Regions from separate parts of the Massilia sp. PWRC2 genome, predicted to be linked through region 2. Evidence: predicted binding sites of a transcription regulator. Region 2 holds the regulator's gene; each other region holds the start of a gene.

Evidence for each region. Region 2 encodes sigma-54, which starts transcription at its own class of promoters, with help from an activator protein. Its sites were predicted from a motif close to TGGCANGNAANCTGCTTT; they were not measured.
Region 1: the regulator sigma-54 is predicted to act here: its motif matches at 2,065-2,082, upstream of ACP7BZ_RS01785 (PEP-CTERM sorting domain-containing protein).
Region 3: the regulator sigma-54 is predicted to act here: its motif matches at 1,922-1,939, upstream of ACP7BZ_RS15855 (flavin monoamine oxidase family protein).
Region 4: the regulator sigma-54 is predicted to act here: its motif matches at 2,032-2,049, upstream of ACP7BZ_RS06785 (PEP-CTERM sorting domain-containing protein).

Annotation. Positions count from the first base shown of each region.
Region 1 covers NZ_JAFCUW010000001.1:391,051-394,695, forward strand. Annotated here, with positions in the region: gene prsT (XrtA/PEP-CTERM system TPR-repeat protein PrsT) at 1-1,817, opposite strand, end outside; gene ACP7BZ_RS01785 (PEP-CTERM sorting domain-containing protein) at 2,114-2,938, shown strand; gene ACP7BZ_RS01790 (PAS domain S-box protein) at 3,252-3,645, shown strand, end outside.
Region 2 covers NZ_JAFCUW010000009.1:158,424-162,068, reverse strand. Annotated here, with positions in the region: gene lptC (LPS export ABC transporter periplasmic protein LptC) at 1-39, shown strand, start outside; gene lptA (lipopolysaccharide transport periplasmic protein LptA) at 82-720, shown strand; gene lptB (LPS export ABC transporter ATP-binding protein) at 717-1,475, shown strand; gene ACP7BZ_RS17810 (RNA polymerase factor sigma-54) at 1,496-2,986, shown strand; gene hpf (ribosome hibernation-promoting factor, HPF/YfiA family) at 3,066-3,422, shown strand; gene ACP7BZ_RS17800 (enoyl-CoA hydratase/isomerase family protein) at 3,529-3,645, shown strand, end outside.
Region 3 covers NZ_JAFCUW010000008.1:31,491-35,135, reverse strand. Annotated here, with positions in the region: gene ACP7BZ_RS15865 (TonB-dependent receptor plug domain-containing protein) at 1-884, opposite strand, end outside; gene ACP7BZ_RS15860 (RidA family protein) at 1,039-1,566, opposite strand; gene ACP7BZ_RS15855 (flavin monoamine oxidase family protein) at 2,004-3,632, shown strand; gene ACP7BZ_RS15850 (c-type cytochrome) at 3,629-3,645, shown strand, end outside.
Region 4 covers NZ_JAFCUW010000002.1:435,852-439,496, forward strand. Annotated here, with positions in the region: gene ACP7BZ_RS06770 (methyltransferase domain-containing protein) at 1-236, opposite strand, end outside; gene ACP7BZ_RS06775 (NADPH-dependent F420 reductase) at 736-1,461, opposite strand; gene ACP7BZ_RS06780 (hypothetical protein) at 1,707-1,832, shown strand; gene ACP7BZ_RS06785 (PEP-CTERM sorting domain-containing protein) at 2,083-2,742, shown strand; gene ACP7BZ_RS06790 (alpha/beta hydrolase) at 2,958-3,645, opposite strand, start outside.

The DNA of each region.
Region 1 (3,645 bases), on a different contig from region 2:
TTGGCCAGCTGCGCCTTGCCCATCAAGTCGAGCAGATCCGGTTCATCGGGGTGGGCCACTTTCAGTTGCAGGGCAATATCGAGCGCCTTCTGGGTCTGTTTGAGCTTGAGGTACTGGGTGATCAGGTTCACCGCCGGCGCCGTTGCGGTCGGATCGACAGCGACCGCCTTGACGAGCCAGCCGGTGGTATCAGCATCGCGGCCGGCGGCGTCGGCCAGTGCGGCCAGCGCCGTCATCGCCTCGACACTGGCGGGATGGCTGGTGACGAACGCTTTCAGGCGCGCCTCGGCTGCTTCGGCCTTGCCGGCCGCCAGATCGAGCTGCGCCAGGTCGGCCAGCGCCGGGAAAAAATCGGCTTGTTTTTGCAGCGCCTGCTCGAAGGTGGCGCGGGCGCGCACGCCATCGTTCAAGCCCTGATACGCCTTGCCTTTCAATTCCAGCACCACCGGATTGCCCGCCTGCTGCTGTTCGAGCGCGCTGGCCGCTTGCAATGCGCCTTGGTAGTTCTGCAAGTTCAGCTCAGCCTGGACCAGCGCAATGCCAGCCTTCGGCGACTTGCTGTCGAGCTGGGTCGCCAGTTGCAGATCGGTGATCGCGGCGTTGGCATCGCCCTTGCCCAGCTTGCTCATCGCCAGCGAGACGCGCAGGTTGGCTGCCTTCGGGTCGAGCGCGCTGGCACGTTCAAAATAATGGCCGGCCTGATCGTAATCGGCCGCCTGCATGTAGGACTCGCCCGCCAGCGCCAGCAATTGCACGTCCCTGGCGCCGTCATTCAAGGCGGGCCGCAGCACCGCCAGGGCGCCCGGTGAATCACCCCGCTTGAGCAGCGACTGCGCCAGCATCTTGCGGGCGTAGGCGTTGTCCGGATGCTTTTCCATATAGTGCCGCAAATGTTGTTCGGCCTGGTGCAAGGAGCCCAGGTTGAGGGCGATGGCGCCCGCCAGCAGCAGGCTGGGCATGTGTTCCGGCGCCACCCGCAAGACCGTGCGGATGGCATCCTGGGCTTCGACGTTCTTGCCTATCGAAAAGTCGAGCAAGGCCTGGCTATACGCCACCAGCAAACTTCCGGGCGCGATCAGCCGCGCCGCCTTCAGTTCGGCAGCCGCCGCCGGATAGTCGCCGATGCCGATATCGAGATAGGCGCGCTCGACATTGGCGGTGCGGTGAAACGGATTGATGGTCAACACTTTGCCGTACGCGGCCAGCGCTTCCTTGGTCTTGTTTTCGGCGCGGTATAAATCACCGCGGAACATCAGCGCCTCGGTGCTGTTGGCTTGGGCGGCGATGGCATCGGTGGCAAAGCCGTTGGCAGCGGCCAGGTCACGGTCGAGAAAGGCCAGCCGGCCCAGGCCAATCAAGGCATTGACATAACGGGGCCGGGTTTCGAGGGCAAACTGGTAGAGCTGACGGGCGTCGTCGGCACGGTTCAAGGCGAGGTAAGCGTCGGCGCGCAGGCACAGCAATTCCGGATCTTTCGAACCGACATTGCGCTGGGTTTCGTCCAGAGATTGCTGAAATTTCCCCTGCAAATTTAAAGCCCGTCCCAGTACCGGCAAGGTTTGATCGACCGCCTCGCTGGCAGCGATCGCCAGCCGCACCTCTTTTTCAGCACTGACCGGATCGCCCTGATCGAGATACACGCGCGCCAGCAGCAGGCGAAATTCGCCGTCCTGGGGAGCGCGTTCGAGCGAATTTTTCAGCACGATCACGGCCGCGTTCAAATCGCCCTTGGCTTGAAAAGCGAGCGCCTTGGCACGTACCGCTTCGTGTGAGTCGGGACCGCAGCCGGCCATCAGCAAGGCGCTGCTGAGCGCCATGCAAATCAATGCTGGTCGAAAACTTTTGTGATCCAAATACAACATATTGATCCTTCGCGTGTCGGCCCCACAGCTGCGGGATAGGCATATGTTGTCATAGTTAAAGTTGCTCTGCAATAATTTGTTCTGACGCTATTCCATAGCAATACGCCCAACGTCGCCAGGTTTGTCGGTAATTCTTACAGCAACGATGACTTTTAAAGTGGCAATTTTCGTAAACGTTTGATTTTAAAGATTAGTTTATTGGTGGCATGTTTCATGCTATAAAGATCATAATAAAAAACACAGGACCTGAAATGAGCACATTCCAAAAATTCGCCGTCGCCGCACTTGCCGCCTTCGTATTCGGCAACGTCCAGGCGGGCACCATCAGCGACGGCTACAACGGCGCCACCGGCTCCGGCGACAGTCTTGGCGGCAGCACCTACGATATCCAGAGTGCCACCATCACCCGGGTTGGCAATGTACTCAAGATCGCCATCACCACCGGCTACGCCGGCAAGGCGGGCTCGGCAAGCGTGAATGGCGTTACGCTGGGCTATGGCGACCTGTTTCTGTCGAATGCATGGAACCCCGCCGGCACGGCGGCGGACCGTTACGCCACCGACAATCTGGCCAACAGCGGCACCCTCTGGAAATACGGCCTGAACATCGATAGCAATACGACCCGCACCACCGGCGGGGACATTAAAAACGCCGTGGTCTCGCTGTACCAACTGAACGCGCCAGCCGGCAAGACCAAGGCCAGCGATATCAACGCCGCCAACGTGCGCACCACCGACCAGTTGCTGGGCGCCGCCACCAACGTCTACCGTAATGGCCAGATCGATGTCGTCAATACCGGCGCAGCGATCGGCAAGGCAGCCGCGGGCGCCACGGCGGCCACCGATACCAACAAGAATGGCACGCTCAATGTCGGTGGCGGCCTGGTCACCTTCGAGATCGACATCACCGGCACCGACATGATGAACTGGACTTCGTTTGCCATGCACTGGGGTGAGACTTGCCAGAACGACGTTATCGAAGGGGTCACCGGCGTCGTACCCGAGCCAGGCAGCATTGCCCTGCTCGGCCTGGGTCTGGTCGGCCTGATCGCAGCGCGCCGTCGCCACACGGCCTGACCGCCACGGCGGCGCCTGCGCCGCCGGCCTTTTACCAGTGAGTTCGCCGAAACGCCCGCCATGGCGGAAATGCAGTTCGGTCAACGGACAACTGGGATCGAGTTCACTTGGCGCCAGTCCCCCCTTCTGCAAGCGCCAACAGCAGGGGCACTGGTCAGGCCGCGCTTGGCACTGCCCGGTGCTGTCCCATTTGTAGCTGAACACCATTACTGCCACGCCGGGCGTTTTGCCGTGGTGAACCAACACGCCAAACACCACGAGCGACCCGGCGGCGGCGTGCAAGCAGGCGCCGCTTTCTTTCGGCACTCCCGGAATGGCTGCGCATCGCAGGCGAGCGCCGCGGCGCACGGGCTGCTCCGACGCGGTGACTGCGGTGCGTGCGAATGGGGTGGAGTTTCCCGCCAAAGTATCGATTTCCCATTTTAATCTCGGACACATCACCTGCTACACGGCCATCGTGAGCGATATCACCGAACGGCTGCGCATCGAAGGCGAGCTGCTCGCCAGCAAACGGCGCGAACGCGAGCGCTCACAAGAACTGAGCAAGCGGCTGTTTGCCATGCCGGCCGCCGTCTGCATTGTGCATGATCGCCTGCTCACCGCAGTCAGCGGCAATAGCTTGTACGGACACTGGTTTGTTAGCGGCGACCTGCACGCCGGCCACGCTTTCTTGCGACGGGCCGCAGGCGGCGTGGAAATGCGCGACC
Region 2 (3,645 bases):
CTGGTCTACCCGCCGCCGCCGCCGCAGCGCCGCCGCTAGCGGGCGCCGTGACGTCCCTTTTTCTGAAATCGAGAACCGACCATGCCATTTCGTTTTTTTAGCCGGGCCCTGTTTGTCGACGTTGCCGTCGCTGTTGCCGTCACCGTCACCGTCGGCGGTGCCGCCCGTGCCGAACGCGCCGACTCGTCCAAGCAGACCATCGTCGATGCCGCCTCCATCACCATCAACGATGTGACGCAGACGCGCACCCTGGTGGGCAATGTCGAACTGCAGCGCGGCACCCTGTTGATGAAGGCCGGTCGCGCCATCATCAAGAGCGACCCGGAAGGCTACGTCTACGCCACCTTTTATGCCGATCCGGGCAGCCTGGCCACCTTCCGCCAGAAGCGCGACGGCGGCGATATCTGGGATGAGGGCGAGGCCGAGCGCATCGAATACGACAACAAGCTGGAAATCGTCAAACTGTTTTCAAAGGCGAAGATCACCACCGTCGAAAACAAGCGCAAGACCCAGGAAGTGCAGGGGCCTTATCTGTCCTACGACAGCCGCAAGGAAGTCTATGCGGTCGAGAACGATGTCAGCGGCACCACCAAGGCCGATGGTGGCCGCGTACGGATGGTGATCGAGCCGAAGCTGCCGCCGGCGCCAGGCGCAGCGCCGGCACCAGCACCTGCATCAGCACCAGCGCCAGGCGTTCCCGCAGCGGCGAAAAAGCCATGATCGAAGCGAAATCGTGTGGCAGCACGCTGATCGTGCGCGGCCTGCAAAAAAGCTATGGCAAGCGGCTGGTGGTGCGCGACGTCTCGCTGCAGGTCGAGTGCGGCGAAGTGGTCGGTTTGCTGGGGCCGAATGGCGCCGGTAAAACCACCTCGTTCTACATGATCGTCGGGCTGGTGCCGTCGGACGCCGGCACCATCGACATCAGCGGCGTCGACATCTCGCGCCTGCCGATCCACCGCCGCGCTGCCCTCGGCCTGTCGTATCTGCCGCAGGAAGCGTCGGTGTTTCGCAAGCTGACGGTGGAAGAGAATATCCGCGCCGTGCTCGAGCTGCAAAAAGTCGACGGCAAGGCCTTGACCAAAGCGCAGATCACCGAGCGGCTCGACAGCCTGCTGGCAGATCTGCAGATCGACAAGCTGCGCGACAACCAGGCTTTGTCGCTGTCGGGCGGTGAGCGCCGGCGGGTGGAAATCGCCCGGGCGCTGGCCACCAACCCGCGCTTCGTGCTGCTCGATGAACCATTCGCCGGGGTCGATCCGATCGCCGTCATCGAGATCCAGCGCATCGTGCGCTTTTTGAAAGAGCGCGGTATTGGCGTCCTCATTACCGACCACAATGTGCGCGAGACGCTGGGTATCTGCGACCGTGCTTACATCATCAACCAGGGCGCCGTGCTCGCTTCGGGCAGCCCTGACGACATCATCGCCGACGAGTCGGTGCGGCGCGTGTACCTGGGCGAACACTTCCGCATGTAAGCATCCGTCAAAAGCGAGCCATGAAACAGTCACTTCAACTACGTACCTCGCAACACCTGGCGCTCACGCCGCAGCTGCAGCAGTCGATCCGCCTGCTGCAACTGTCGACCCTCGAGCTGCACCAGGAACTCGAGCATCTGTTGTCCGACAATCCCCTGCTCGAGCGCCTCGACGATCCGCTCGACCACTCGGTGCGCCTGCTCGCCGACGGCGCCGTCGGCGCCAGCGGCAATGCCGAAGCACCTGAAGTGGGCAACCAGGATGCACCGCCCAACGCCGATGCACCGGCGGCCGACGCCGACAGTGGCGAAGCGGTCGACATGGGTGGCGAGAGCACCCAGGACACCAGCGCCGACAGCGAAGACTGGAGCGAAGCGTCGCGCAACAAGTCGCCCGACGACGAGGAATCGCGCCCGCAGATCGAAGCGACCGCCACCACCCTGCGCGAGCACCTGTCCGAACAGATGCGCCTGGCGATGCTGGAACTGCGCGACCGCGCGCTGGTCGAACTGATGATCGATGCCCTCGACGACAATGGCTATCTGACCGAGTCGCTCGAAGAGATACTGGAGCGCATGCCGGCCGAGCTGGAGATCGATGCGGACGAACTGAAAACCGCGCTCTCGCTGCTGCAAAGTTTTGATCCCGCCGGGGTGGGCGCGAGGAATGCCGGCGAGTGCCTGGCGCTGCAGATTCGCCGCATGCCGGCAATCGCCATGGTGACGCGCCGCATGGCGCTCGAGATCGTCTGCAAGCACTTGACCTGGTTCGCCCAGCGCGAATTTAACAAGCTCAAAAAAGCGCTCGCTTGCGATGACGAAGATTTGCGCGAGGCGCAAGTGGTGATCCGCCAGTGCAACCCCCATCCGGGCGCCGGTTTCGGCGCCGGCACCTCCGATTACGTGGTGCCCGACGTCATCGTGCGCAAGGCGCGCGGCGGCTGGACCGTCAGCCTGAACAATGACGTCATGCCGCGCCTGCGGGTCAACAATATGTACGCCAGCCTGCTCAAGCAGGGCAAGGGCGAGGGCCAGATGGGCGCCCAGTTGCAGGAAGCAAAGTGGCTAATCAAAAATATGCGGCAGCGTTTCGACACCATCTTGCGGGTCGCCGAAGCAATTGTGGAGCGGCAACGTAACTTTTTTTCGCACGGCGCGGTCGCCATGCGTCCCCTTGTGCTGCGTGAAATTGCTGATACACTGGGCCTACACGAGAGCACTATCTCCCGGGTAACCACTCAAAAATACATGCTGACCCCGCATGGAATGTTTGAGTTGAAATATTTCTTTGGCAGCCACGTGGCGACCGACGCCGGCGGCGAAGCATCGTCGACAGCGATCCGGGCACTCATCGTGCAATTGACAGGAGCGGAAGACCCGAAGAATCCACTTTCAGACAGCAAGATCGCAGACATGCTGGGGGAACAAGGTATGGTCATAGCGCGCCGCACGGTGGCCAAATACCGTGAAGCGCTGAAAATCCCGCCCGTCGCTCTTCGCAAGAATCTGTAGATCGTTTTTTCAGTGTTCCTCTGCGTCCCGCTTTATGCGGTTTGCATGAACAGGAAGCGACATCATCAAAGGAGTGTGTATGAATCTCACAATCAGCGGACATCATCTTGAAGTGACCCCAGCCATCCGTGAATACGTACAGAGCAAACTGGAACGCGTCCGGCGCCATTTTGATCAAGTGATCGACATTGCCGTCATCCTCACCGTCGACAATCTGACTGAAAAAGAAAAACGGCAAAAAGCCGAAATCAACCTCCGACTTCCGGGCAAGACCATCAACGTTAACGCCCTGTCGCACGACCTGTATGCCGCCATCGACGGCTTGATCGACAAGCTCGATCGCCAGGTCATGAAATACAAAACCCAGGTCCAGGACCACGATCACCAGGCCATCAAGCACCTGTCCGAAGAAGAACTGCCGGCCGCTGCTGCCTGAGTCACCAGGTCCCCTAATATGGATGAGGGCGCCCGCGGGCGCCCTTGTCACGTCGGGCGTGCCGGCGTCGCTGCTAGAATAGGTGTTTTCCCCTCTCTCTGCCGCCATGACCGACTTCGTCAAGACCCGCATCGCCAACCGCACCGCCATCATCACGCTCGACCGTCCGCGCACCCTCAATTCGCTGTCGCTGGAAATGATCCGCGCGCTCACCGACGTGCTG
Region 3 (3,645 bases), on a different contig from region 2:
ATCGACGCCTGGTTGGCGGCCGAGGCCACGCGCGGGTCGATCGAACTGCGGTCGCTGTGACCGTGGTACTTGCTCTCGGCGCTCAGGTTGATGAAGCTGCGCTCGCTGGGCTCGAGGCCCAGGTTGACCGAGACGTCGCCGGTCTTGCCGCCTTCGTCAAAATAACGTCCGCCGGTGGCGGTCAGGCTGCCGCCCTTGCTGTCTTTCTTGAGGATGATGTTGACGACGCCGGCGATGGCATCGGTGCCGTACTGGGCGGCGGCGCCATCTTGCAGCACTTCGATGTGGTCGATGGCAGCCACGGGAATGAAGTTCAGGTCGGTCGCGGCGCCTCCCTGGAACGGTCCGCCCAGCACCGCCAGGTTGGCGGTGGTGTGGCGGCGCTTACCGTTGATCAATACCAGGGTGTCGTTCGGCGACAGCCCGCGCAAGCGCGCCGACAGGGTCAGGTTGGCAGCGTCGCCGCCGAAGGCCTGGGCGGTGAACGAGGGCAGGTTTTGCGCCATCGCCTGGATCAGGTCGGGTTGGCCGGTGCGTTCGAGCGAGCCGGAGTCGAGCACCTGGATGGGCGAGGCGCTGTCGACCGCTTTCAGGCCACCGCGCCGGGTGCCGGTGACGATCACCGCTTCCATCGCCGGGGCGGCGGCAGTGGCGGGGGCCACGGCGGCGGCGGCCACGGCGTCCTCCACCGGCGTCGCCAGCGTCAGGCCCGCTTGCAAGAGCATGACGAGGGCAGCCGAGCCGCGCAGAATGTGTTTGCCACGGGTCCAGCCCTGGGTGGACTGGTTACCTTGTTTACCAAAGAGGCTGGCGATGTGGCTTGCCAGCAGGGTAGGCACAGGAACGGCGCGACGGCGGGCGGCGGGACGGGACAGAGGCAACATGGATACGGCTCCTTCGGTGGCGGTGGTGAACAGCAAGGTAAATGTCAGGACGAGCGCTGCCGCCACCTCGGATGCGGGTGTTGTGCGGTTCACAGGGTGTTGCGTCGGGGGTGCCTCCGTTGTCGCGGCCCGGACGCCATGGTCTTGCCAGGTCTTATTTGGCGGGCGCGGGCGCCTTCGCTGCAGTCATTTCAATTTCGACGAGGCCACCGGGCATCGGCAGCGCCGCCACTTGCAGCGCCGTGCGCACCGGCTTGTTCGGTTGCGTGCTGCTACCGAAAAACTGGCTGTAAGCCGCATTCAGGCCGGCAAAATCCATCTTGCCGCCCAGTTCAGGGTCGCCTGCCATGAAGACATTGACCTTGACCACGTCAGCGAGCGTCAAGCCTTCGGCAGCGAGCAGTTTTTCGCATTTTTTGAGGATGGAGATAACCTGGGTGGTGGTGTTGCCGTAGGCTTCGATGCTGCCTTTGGCGGCGGCGGGATTGGCGAGGTCCGCCAGGTTGCCGCTCAAGAACACCAGGCGGCTGCCGCTGGGCACCACGACGGTGGTGGAAATCGGCGCTTGCGAGGTGGCCGAACTGACGCGCTTGATGTCTTCGCCATGCGCCGTGACGGCCAGTGGCAGCACGGCGAGCAGGGCGGCAAGCTTGATGCGGGCAAACAGGGGGGAAGCGTGCATCGTTCAATCCTCTTTCAAAGTGACAGCGGCGGTAAGGTTACATCGGCCACCTGGGTGGCGCCATGTTGTAAGGACTGCAGCAAAATGTATGCCAGGCGTGACAGGGCATGCCTGCTGCCCGTTTCCACAGTGGCGCCTGCGGTGATCACCCCCTGCGCATCGGGCCAAAGCGTCAGCCTGGCCGCCATCGCGCCCGTGGCAGCTGGCTGTGCGCAGAACGCCCCTTGATGATGCGTTGCACCAAAATACACAAAATCCAATTTCGTGACGCACGCTTAAAGCACAGCACAGCGGGCGGTGCCCCCGCGCCGGGCGTGTGCTGCCTGTCAGAGGGCGTACGGCGGCATCAAAAACTGGGCATGGATCTTGCTGAACAGAACTGGGACGCGCCCTTGCGACGCACCGGCTTTTTCCTTCAACCTCATGCTCGGAACACCATGCCAAACACTGCTTTACCTTCCACCGACGCGGCCAGCGCGCCGACCCGCCGTGATTTCCTGGTCAAGGCGCTTGCGCTGGGCGGCACCGGCATGTTGCTGGCGACAATGAAAGCGTGGGGCATGGACAGCGCCTCGACTGCCAGCGCACCGCCGCCGCTGGTGGGCAGTGGCAAGGGCAAGACCGTCGTCATCCTCGGCGCCGGCATCGCCGGCATGACCGCCGCCTATGAGCTGGGCAAGCTCGGTTACACCATTAAACTGATCGAAGCGCGCGATGTTGCCGGTGGCCGCATCCAGACGGCGCGGCGCGGCAAGGTGCTGCAAGAACTCGGTGCCGAAAAGCAGGTATGCGACTTCGCCCCCGGCGAGTACATCAACCTGGGACCATGGCGCATCCCGTTCAATCATTACTCGACGCTGCACTACACCAGCGAGTTCGACGTCAAGCTCGAGCTGTTTAACAACGACAACGATGCCGCCTACGTCTACAACGAGCGGGTACAGGGACCGCTGAACCAGAAGCGCCTGCGCATGTTCGAAGTGAAGGCCGACTTGCGCGGCTATGTCGACGAACTGCTGGCCAAGTCGCTCAAGCGCGGCATGCTCGACCAGCAGGTGACGGCGGCCGACAAGGTGCTGCTGATCGATTACCTGGTCAATGAAGGCTATCTGTCGAAAAAGGAACTCGACTACAAGGGCACCGAAGGGCGCGGCTTCAAGGTCAATCCGGGCGCCGGCATTGAGCCCGGTGCTGGTGTGCCTTCCGACCCGCTGGGCTTTTCCGACCTGCTGCAATCGAAGCTGGGCTTGATGTACAAATCGGTCAGCACCTTCGTCCAGCAAAAGACCATGTTCGAGCCGGTTGGCGGCATGGACATGATCGCCCGCGCATTTGAAAAGCGGGTCGGCAAGACGATCAGCTACCACACCGAAGTGACCAAACTGGTCAATCTGGCCGATGGCGTCGCGGTGCACGTCCTCAACACCGTCAGCGGCAAGCGCGCCATCGTCAAGGGCGACTTTTGCCTGTGCACCATTCCCGTCTCTGTGCTGCGCGGCATCGACACCGATTTCTCCGCTGCCTTCAAGACGGCCATGCAGAGCGTCACCTATTCGCCCCTGTGCAAGATGGGGCTGCAGATGAAAGAGCGCTTCTGGGAAACGAAGCACGGCATTTACGGCGGCCATGTGTTTACCGACATCAAGGGCATCAACCTGATTTCGCTGCCGTCGTCGAACTGGCAGGGCAAGAAGGGCACGCTGCTCGGTTACTTCAGCTACGGCGCCGACGGCGCCGAGATGAGCGCGCGCACGCCGCGCGAGCGCATCGATTACGCGCTGTCGGCTGGCGAGAAAATTTTTCCGGGCGAATACACCAAGGCCTTCGAAGCGGGCTTTTCGATTTGCTGGCACCTGGTCAAGTACAGCCTGGGCGCCACCTCGCACTGGGATGCCGACGGCCGCGTCACGGCCTATCCAACCCTGTGGGAAGGCGAAGGCCGCACCCTGCTGGCGGGTGAGCACATGAGCTACCTGACGGGCTGGATGGCCGGGTCGATCGAGTCGTCGTGGCAGCAGATTGCGCGCATTCACCAGCGCCTGTCGACGCCGAAGGTGGCAGCATGAAAGCGGCCGTCTC
Region 4 (3,645 bases), on a different contig from region 2:
TGGAGCACGCGCGCGTGGGCCAGCATGGCGGCGGACGGCTCGACCGCCACCACCTCGTAGCCGCGATCGGCCAGCCACGCAGCGTCGCGCCCGGAACCGGCGCCGACGTCGAGGATGGTGGCGCCGGCTGGCGGCAGTAAGTCGAGCAGGCTGTCGTGGACGGCTTCGAACGCGAGCGACTCGTACTGCTCCACCAGGCGGGCTGCGTGCTGGTCGTAGTGGGGGAGGGAGGCCATCGACGGCGGCTTGCACTGTTGATTAAAAGCCTATTGTATTCCAGAACTGTTCAATAACTTAATTGTGCAAGTCGGGTCATGGTTGTATCGGTGCGGGGGGGAGGCATTCGAATTTTTCTGTAGCGCGTGCAAATTGTCGCGCTGAGTTTCGACGCATGGCGGACGCGCTGCTTCGCCTGTATGGTTTGGTCGGCTACCAGAAGCAATGGGGCAGGATGGCTTTCCGGTGGCCGAGCTCGACCGATAGAAAGACTCCGGCACGTGCCTTGCAGTTCACTGCAGTGGACTGAAAATGCTGCAGAACACGGACCGAGGCTCTGCGCTGCCCCGTCAATTGGCAGCTTTCTTGCTCCAGGCACGTTGCCGGGGCGGAGAAAGCCGGGGCAGCAGGTCCCATCAACATTCATCGGCGCGGCACTGTGAGCAGACCGGCGGGTGCGTGTTTGTCAGGGCCGCTACCGGCTGCCTCCGCCCGCTAGTCGCACCTTGTGGCCGTGTGCTATTCCAGCTTGTTGCCTTGGGCAGCCATCGCCTGTTCCTGCTTGGCGTGGTTGGCCAGGTACTCGGCATGTTGCGCTTGGCTGCGGCGGGGGCCGAGACTGGCGAAATGCGCGCGCAGTTCGTCGGCAGGCAGGTCGGCACCGTAGCAGGGGGTGCCGGGTTGCTGGCGCCACGACTCGTGCAGGCTGCCGTCGTCCACCGCGTCAAAGCCCAGTTCTTCGACCAGCGCCATCACTTTGCGCTTGGCCGCGGCGTCGTCGCTGGCCACCGGCAGGGAGATGCGACCAGGTGTGCCAGCAGGCAGGCCCTTGTTCTGCAGGTGGTCAGCGTAGATATTGTTAAATACCTTGACCAGCGGGCGGCCCAGGTGCTGCTGCACCCACTCGCTTTCCGTGAGGTCGCCCGTTTCCAGTTCCGGCATATGACCGTCGCGCAAGATCGGGTAGTAGTTGCTCGTGTCGATGACCGGCACCTCGGCCGCCACGCCCGTGAACAGGTCTTTTGGCAGGTCGGGGATGTTTTTGAGCGGAATGGTGACGACGATGATGTCGCCGTGGCGCGCCGCTTCCTGGGCCGTCACCGGCTTGGCACCGGTTTTTTGGGCGATCTCTTTGAGCGTTTCAGGCCCGCGCGAGTTGGCGATATAGACCGAGTGACCGAGACTGACGAGCCGCACGGCGAGGGCACTGCCGATATGGCCGGCGCCGATGATTCCAATGTTCATGGTGTCCTTCAATGTAAGAGGTGGGTGTTGCAAGGGGGGGGCTGGCGCACTCGTTCAATGGCGACGATGAACTGCTTTTTCAGGCAGCCACGCAGCGTATTTCACGACGGGCAACATCTGTTCATGCAGCGAGGTCGCGTGGCTGAAATTCATACTACACCCAAAGGTGCGCAGTTTCCGGCACGGCTCAACGGTGCGGCATACCGGTATCTGGGCCCGCATTCCTCACTACCGCACCATCTCAGGTGTTGCTCAACCTTGAACAGCGCACAAGCGATGCGCTGCAAGGGACCAGCAATGCGGGCCAGCGCTGCGCCTGGCTCTCGCCGGGCACGATGGCGGTCGGCTTTGCCGTGCGGGCGGCGACCTGACCATGCGCATCGTTGCCGACAGCGACGACGTAGTGAGCGAGCCTTCGCGTGGCCGCGCTGCGGTGGGACTTTTTGCACGTCCAGCGCTCCTGGTCAGCCGCCAGCTTCGTAAAATCAGACTGTCGAATAATTTTACACACGCGTAATTGAGATTGACTTAAAAACCCTAAGTTGATGATTTGTAAGTTAAATTTATTTGTGGCACTAATATTGCTTACAGGTGCAGCATCAACCTACAACAGGAAGTCTCATGAAACTCTTCAATGCCTTCGTCATCGCAGCAGCCCTGGGCCTGGCCGCGCAAGCCGGTGCAAGCACCATCGACAGCAGCAGCTATAGCCTGACCAGCCTCACCGGCACGTTCGCGCTGGGCCGGACCGACTGGAACGCAGTCGGCGAATTTGGTAGCCTGAATAACACCACGCAGCTCGCTCAGGTGCAAACCCTGCTGTCGGACGGATACACGCCGATGACCTCTAGTCAGACCGGTTACAACGGCCTTTACAGCGGCTATCCGTCCAATGCCAACACGATAGAATTCGCATTCAACGGCGGTGCCGACTACCTGCTCAATTCCTTGACGTTCCTGGCGTCGCGTTCGTATTCGAGCACGACCAGCGTGGTACTGGAGTATGCGCTCAACGGTGGTGCATGGCAGACCGCGGCCAGCACGACGACTGGCGCGCTGGGCATCACGACCGGCGCGGCGAATAACTACCTGCTCAACTTCGGCGGCGTCACGGCCGACGCATTCCGCCTGTCGCTTAACGGCAGCCAGATTTCATTCCATGAAATCAGCGTGGACGGGACCACGGCAGTTCCCGAACCAGGCAGCGTGGCCCTGTTGGGTCTGGGCCTGATGGGCGCACTCGTCGCCAGACGCAAGTCGAAGCCGGCCAGTCAGGCATAAGCGCCGGACGCCTGCTGGAGGAAAGCCCGCCGCGCGCGGGCTTTTTTGCTCATGAGTGCCATGCCCAGGCGCGCACCGGCTACAAACACTGGGCTGGCGGCGCCGGTGCACGAAACAATCCCCCAGCCAGCTTGCACATCCCCACATGCCGCGCTTGCTTGCCCGGACGGTGTCGATCGGCGCCGGTCATCCGAGCTGGTCTGCCATGTGCGCGCTTATTTGGTAAACGCCCTGATCAAGCCATCGGCCGCAAACTGTTCTGCCTCTTTCGCTTTTGGCACGACAGCGCCCATGCCGAAGAACTCGTGGGTAACGCCGCTGTAGAGTCTGTAGTCGACCTTCACCCCAGCCTGTTTTAGTGCGTCGGCGTAGGCTTTGCCTTCCGACAGGAGTGGATCGATCTCGGCGGCGACGATGGTCGCTGCTGGCAAGCCTTTCAGGTCAGCATTCTTCAGCGGCAGCGCCATCGCGCTCGTCGGATCGGCGCCGTAGTGCTTGAAGAACCATGCCATCATCGGTTTGCTGAGCGGTTTGGCGGCGACGTTCTGCACGTAGGAGGGCCGCGTCATGTCGTTGTCGACCACCGGGTAGACCAGCAACTGATGCACTGGCAGGGGAGCATGCTGGTCCCGCGCCATGATGGACACCACCGTGGCCAGGTTGCCGCCGGCGCTTTCGCCGCCCACCGCCACGCGCTTGGGATCGCCATTGAACGCGGCCGCGTGTTCCAGCGTCCAGGTGTAGGCGGCGCAGGCTTCGTCCGGCGCGACCGGGAACTTGTTCTCAGGGGCGCGATGGTAATCGGCGGAGACGATGATGGCCTTGGCCATTTTTGCCAGCGCACGGGGCGCGGCATCATACACAGCGGTGTCGGCAATCACGAAACCGCCGCCGTGGTAATAC